2 linked regions of the Fodinibius salicampi genome follow. The protein of the gene in region 1 interacts with the protein of each later gene in a pairwise test. Links are inferred from orthologs where the notes say so. Each region holds a gene or a part of one and is shown on either strand. Other genes may lie near its edges.

What was found.
Region 2: the proteins of ABEB05_RS02125 (region 1) and mrdA interact in binary tests that used the Escherichia coli proteins (3 or more experiments, as listed by UniProt). The link is inferred for Fodinibius salicampi from one-to-one orthologs.

What each region holds. Positions count from the first base shown.
Region 1 is NZ_BAABRS010000001.1:521,407-524,761, forward strand. The notes cover bases 186-3,204. They hold ABEB05_RS02125 (penicillin-binding protein 1A), read right to left. Parts: upstream 2,844-3,204; coding sequence 528-2,843; downstream 186-527. Other genes in these bases: atpC (ATP synthase F1 subunit epsilon), read left to right, coding at 186-351; ABEB05_RS02130 (UDP-2,3-diacylglucosamine diphosphatase), read right to left, coding at 2,856-3,204. Outside these bases: more of atpC, read left to right, coding at 1-185; more of ABEB05_RS02130, read right to left, coding at 3,205-3,355. UniProt on the Escherichia coli protein: Cell wall formation. Synthesis of cross-linked peptidoglycan from the lipid intermediates.
Region 2 is NZ_BAABRS010000004.1:223,021-226,285, reverse strand. The notes cover bases 69-2,997. They hold mrdA (penicillin-binding protein 2), read left to right. Parts: upstream 69-584; coding sequence 585-2,411; downstream 2,412-2,997. Other genes in these bases: rodA (rod shape-determining protein RodA), read left to right, coding at 2,415-2,997; mreD (rod shape-determining protein MreD), read left to right, coding at 103-576; mreC (rod shape-determining protein MreC), read left to right, coding at 69-106. Also shown: more of mreC, read left to right, coding at 1-68; more of rodA, read left to right, coding at 2,998-3,265. UniProt on the Escherichia coli protein: Catalyzes cross-linking of the peptidoglycan cell wall. Responsible for the determination of the rod shape of the cell. Is probably required for lateral peptidoglycan synthesis and maintenance of the correct diameter during lateral and centripetal growth.

The sequences.
Region 1 (3,355 bases):
CCCGGAACAATGGGCAGCTTCGAAGTTAAAACGCTGCATGCCAATATTATGTCTACTCTTGAAGTAGGTGAAGTGGTGGTTCGCAAAGCAACCGGGGAAGAGCAGCATTTCGCTATAACCGGTGGATTTGTAGAGGTTGTGGATAACCACCTGCATTTACTTGCTGAGGCTGCTGAATCGGTAGAGGAGATTGATGTAGAGCGTGCAAAAGCTGCAAAAGAACGAGCACGTGAACGTTTGGCATCAGCATCGGAAGATGACTCTATCGATAAGAAAAGAGCGAAGAAAGCTTTAGAAAGGGCAGAAAACCGTATCAAACTAGCGGCTGATGTAACGGTATCTACACAGTAAGGCAGATGGTTACTTATTTTCTATAATAGTTATCCGAAAAAATTAGGCGATCTCTCATTGATTGAGGGATCGCCTTTTTTATTGTTTAGATCTTTCCTTGCCTAGTCCAGCTTTTATCGTATTAACTCAGCATCAGGACGTATCCCATTACTGAAAAGTAACGTACTATTATTACCTTACCAGTCAATCCGACCGGTACCGGTGTTATTACCGTTGTTGCCGGCACCTTCCCGGGGCATCACAAATCCTGCAGGAGGTTCAAATGCTTCATAACTCCAGGGAGCATCGGGATCGGATGAGGCAAGGTTCATGAATCGACCGACCATTGGGAGTGCTGTATGGGCCCCCTGACCGGTCCTGCTGGTCTCAGGGAAGCGAATACGCCGGTCGGCACCGCCCACCCAAGCTCCCATTACAATATGAGGAGTCATTCCCATAAACCAGTTATCTGCCGCATTCTGTGTAGTTCCGGTCTTTCCGGCAATATCCTGTCGGATATTATAAGTGCTTTGCAGGCGCACGCCGGTTCCATAGTAATCTTCTCCGCCCCGTATAACCCCGCGCATCATATCAATCATAATATAAGCTGTCTCAGGACTTATTGCTTCCTGCTGAAACTCCGGCTGATATTCTTTAATTACATTGCCGGACTTGTCTTCAATACGGGTAATTGCGAAGGGTTCAATATGCACGCCCTGATTCGCAAAAGTGGTATAGGCGCTTGTTAATTCCAACAGCGATACTTCCGCTGTTCCAAGGGCTATAGATGGGAATACGCGTTCATCCGAGAGGTCAATCCCCATATTTTCAGCCATCTGCTTTATCTTTTGCGCTGCTGGCATTAAATCTTCAACACGGTTTGTATTCGGAGCCCCCGCAATTTCGGGCAGCAGTCCAACCGTCACATTATTTAAGCTCCGTGCCAGTCCTTGCCGCAGGGGCAGCATATCCGGTCCTTCGGGAACACTCGGATCTTTGGGGGCCCAAACTCTGCCGCTCTTTTGAACAAATTTGCGGGGATATTTTGAGAATCTGTGATAGGGCATATAGCCATTATCAATAGCCACGGTATATACAAAGGGCTTAAAGGTTGATCCGGCTTGTCGTTCGGACTGGTAGACATGGTCGAACTGTACATCACCATAGTCGGAGCCGCCTATCCAGCACAGGATTTCGCCCGTCTTGGGATCAATCCCTACAAATCCTGCTTCTAAGCGCATTTTAGCGCGCTTGACGGAGTCCACAAAAGCTTCATCGGCCCTCAATTTTTCCATAACTACCGAGGATTGATCGGTGTCATATTTAGAAAACCCGTTTTTAAAACGATCGGTTTCACGAATAAAACTGGGTAAGAACTGGGGATATCGCTGCCAGAAGATATCCATAAACTCCCCATTGGAGGAGGTCCATTCATCTACGAATATCGACTGCAAAGAATCAAGCTTAGTCTCTACGGCTTGTTGAGCATATTTTTGATACCGTGAATCAATAGTGGTATAGATCGTAAGTCCATCGGTATTAAGATTATAGCCGTTTTCTTCGGCCCAACCTTCTATTTGTTGCCTGACATATTGCCCAAAATACCTGCTTTCAGTTCCGGCTTTGGAGGGAGGATGATAATCTAATTGCAGGGGTTGTTCTAAAAGTTGGTTATAGGCCGTATTATCAAGAAATCCCCGTTCATTGAGGAGCATAAGCACCGTATTGCGGCGGGAAATAGCATTTTCAGGATTAATGCGTGGATTATAAAGATAAACTCCTTTTAATGAACCTATGAGTGTAGCGGCTTCAGGGGCTGTAAGTTCTTTGGCTGTTTTACCATAATGCGTATATGCAGCAGATTGAATACCGAAGGCGCTATTCGGAAATTCAACTGTATTCAAATACATTTCTATTATTTCACGCTTAGTGTAATTGCCCTCTATTTCAATGGCAGTTATCATTTCGCGCAGTTTCCTGATGATCGAAAATTCACGCCCGATCTTCTTATATAAATTTCGGGCTAGCTGTTGGGTAATAGTAGATCCTCCTTGTATCCGTCCGTTCAGCAGATGCCAGGGTACGGAGAGGGTGCGGATCATATCTATACCCCAATGTTCGTAAAATCGGTGATCCTCAGTAGCTATTAATGCATTTATAGCATGGGGGGATATATCTTCATAGGGTACGTAGGTACGATTTTCTGTATAAAAACGATCCAAAACAACGCCGTCCCGACTTTTAACTTCGGAGGCAATAGCTGTTTGAGGATTTTCAAGTTCGGATACTGAAGGAAGACCCGAAAAAAGAAAAATAAGAAAACCGGTAAACAATATAACTGTTATACCACCAGCAATGGTTGTCCACTTAACAAAATCATTTTTATTCCAGTTAAAGGAGAACCAATTTTTATAACCTGAGTGGCCAGAATTATCCTTTGAGGCCTTTTGCCGGCGGTATTCGGGATCGTTAAAATAACGATCCATTTCATTATCAAAGTCTGAGTTACTCATTTAATTTTTGACTCAAAATGGTTTAAGAGAATGTGTTTCAGGCTCCCAACAAACGAGTTTAATGGCTGAATTATTGTAAAGGGCCAAAGTACGATGCTTGTAAAAGGTACCTAAATTTATATAGCTTCCGAAGTCATATTGTTCCCGGCGGGGTATATGATCGTGACCAGAAATTATTAAATCGAAATCACTTTTCTGTAACTGATCTTTTGCCCAGTTAGAAAGCATTTCTTTATGATTTTCAGGATCATCGAGTTTTCTGTTAAAACGGGAAAAGTATTTCATTAGTGTCAACCCAGCCGACCCATTTAATATAGCCCGATAACATTTCAGAAAAAAGGAATTACGCAGGATCCTGTGCATCAGTGGCCTGGGTAGATCAAAATGGGAATTTGCTAAGCCATCTCCATGCAAGAGCATAAGTTTTTTTTGGTCCAGGGAACATTGAATATATTCGTGAGTGATTTTGAATCCCCTGTCTATAAGATGTCCATACGTCCAGTGATCATGAT
Region 2 (3,265 bases), on another replicon or contig:
CCCTTTTGCAGATATTTATAGCATGACGGCCGGATTTGTTGTTAAATTTCAACCCGATACTACGATCCAAAAACTTAACGAACAATATCAGAACGCTTTAGAATGACCGGAAGGCGGCTTAAACATATCGGCATAGGACTTGTCTTCCTGATTCTTCAGCTTGTGCTATTTCGGCATTTAACTATTTTTGAAGCATATCCTGATCTTGTTCTTATATTCCTGGTCTGGTATATGAGTAAGGAAAACAGAACAGCAGCTCTGCTGATGGGGGCTTCTTTGGGATTTCTGCAGGATGCTCTGCTTGATGTTTGGGGGCTCAATATGTTTTCTAAAACATTGCTTATATATATCGTTCATCGATTTATTCCTAAAGATCATAAAACACAATTAAGTGTTGGACAAGTCGTTATTACTGTTGCACTTGCCGCTCTTTTCCATAATCTTATTTTTTTGGGGTTGAACATCTTTATCCAGAATTACACGGCAGAAACACTTTTTGGAGCTTACCTACTTGGAAGTAGCTTATATTCAGCTATAGTAGCAGCTCTTTTCTATATGTTCAGAACTAATAAGTAGTACCATTCATGCAATATCAGAAGAAAAAGCGCAGCCATATATCCATTCGCGTTTTGATGGGTATCATTATCGTTTTGGGGCTGATAATTCTAGGACGTCTTTTCCAGCTTCAAATATTGGAATATGATACCTATGATCCGCTAAGCCGGGAAAATGCCCTGCGACAACAGATTGTCAATCCAGCGCGTGGTCTTATATATGATCGTAATGGGAAACTATTAGTAGAAAATGAGCCCATTTATTCTATTACTATTATTCCTTCCAGTTATAAGGATGAAAACACTCCCATTCTCGCAAGATTATTAGATATACCTGTTGAGGAGGTAAGAAAACGCGTAGAGGAAGCCCGCTCATATTCTTGGCATCGGGCATCCCGGCTGTTTACTGAAATTAATTTTGAAACCTTCTCAATAATTCAGGAAAACATCTGGCAGTTACCGGGCATTGGCCATCAAATTGAAAGCAAGCGTCACTATCCTATTGACAGTCTTCGAGCTTCTCATGTACTGGGTTACCTCCGGGAAGTCTCCCAGGAAGAGTACCTGGCCAAGGATAGTTATCATCTGGGAGATAAAATCGGCAAAACCGGCCTTGAAAAGAGCTATGAATCCCAACTCAGAGGAAAAGAAGGGACAGAATATATTCTGGTCAATGCGATGGGTCAAAATCTTGGATCCTATCAAAATGGATCTATGGATGAAGCGCCTCAAAAAGGAGCTGATTTGCATACTTCCCTCGATACAGATCTGCAGCTATTGGCTGAGGAGCTCATGGAAGGAAAGAAAGGAGCAGCTATTGCTATTGACCCCCAGGATGGGAGCATCCTGAGCATGACCAGTGCTCCGGAATTTGATATAAGACGCCTAGCGGGTAGAATAGATGCTGATTACTGGCAAAGTATAAATGCTGATACTTTAAACCCTCTTTTCAACCGTTCGACTTCAAGTGCGCAACCGCCCGGATCTACCTTTAAACCCCTTATGGGTCTTATGGGAATGGAGATGGAGGTAATTACTCCACAAACAACTATTTATAATCCGGGTTATTACTCAAGGGGACGACGATATAACGATTTAGCTGACCCGGGACAATACAATATTGGCAAAGCTATCCAAGAGTCCAGCAATACCTTCTTTTTCTGGCTAATGGATGAAATGGTACGCTCCCATAGCATTGATCGATGGAATGAGTTAGCTTCGTCCTTTGGCCTTGGTCGCCCCACCGGCATCGACCTACCCAGTGAAACGTCTGGTATTTTACCCGACAGCTCGTACTTAAACAATACCCTTGGTGAAGGTACCTGGGGCATAGGCGACCAGCTTAGCCTCGGTATTGGACAGGGATTCATGGCTGCGTCACCGCTTCAAATGGCTACCGTAGCGGCACAAATTGCAAACGGCGGTTATGCCATCAAACCCCACTTTGTACAATCCATTCGGGAACCAAATGGAAGGGTTATATATCCCAATACAGATACAACAAAAATAAGTTGGGTCGATGAAAGTGAATTGGCGGTCATTAAAGATGGTATGCGAAGAGTAGTTACGGAGGGTAGCGGGAGGTACTACGCAGACTTAGATAGTATAGCTGTTGCCGGGAAAACCGGTACAGCCCAAAATCCACATGGACAGGATCACGGATGGTTTATTTGTTTCGCTCCCGTAGAAAACCCTCAAATTGCTGTAGCAGTACTTGTTGAGAACGCTGGTTATGGCTCTATATCAGCTGCACCCATAGCTTCATTAATGGTAGAACAGTATATCAATGGAGAAATTGGTCGCTCCCATGTGTACGATTACGTGATGAATTTTGAACCAAGACCCGAAAACAATTAAAAAATGAATCGTTTTGGAGAATATAACTGGTCTCTTGGCACTTTATGGATCGGCCTTGTAGTAGTTGGCCTGGTAGCCATTTATAGTGCTACTCAGGGCCCAGTGGCTGAATTCCTGCCTGGTTACATACAAATCAACTTCTATAAGCAATTAGTGGCATTTGGTATCGGCCTGGGAATTCTGGTGGGACTTCAATATATAAATCCGCGTACCTTTCAAGAAGGAGCATTTGTTTTTTATGCTATTGGACTGCTGCTGATGATTCTTACCCTGTTTATTGGCCGGGAGGTTAATGGAGCCAAAAGCTGGTTGGTATTAGGACCTGTTAACCTGCAGTCAAGCGAATTAATGAAAATAGCGACTGTGCTTGCTGTCGCCAGCTACCTGACCAGCCGACGTAATATTTCTGCTGATAATCTTAAGACAGCCGTTACCACTGTACTGATTATCCTCGTCCCCACAGTACTTGTTTTCCTTCAGAACGATACCGGTACGGCCATCATATTTTTGGCGCTTATTCCCGTTGTACTTTTCTGGTCGGGTCTACCTTATGGGATATCCCTGTTTATTATCTCTCCTGCAATCATTGGCTATGTAAGCATAATTAGCTGGTACTGGGGGATTCTTGCCGCTGTAGTATTAACCCTGCTGGTCTTTATGCTTCAGCGAAGCACTTGGCTTACATTTACTTCCTTCGCCACCGGTATTCTCCTTGTGATTGGGGTTCAGGTTGCCCTCTTTCAAATATTACAGCCCCACCAACGTGCACGTATAGAAGCCTTTACCGATCCCTCTTTTGATCCACAGGGCGCTGGATGGAACATCATACAGGCTAAAACCGCTATTGGTTCGGG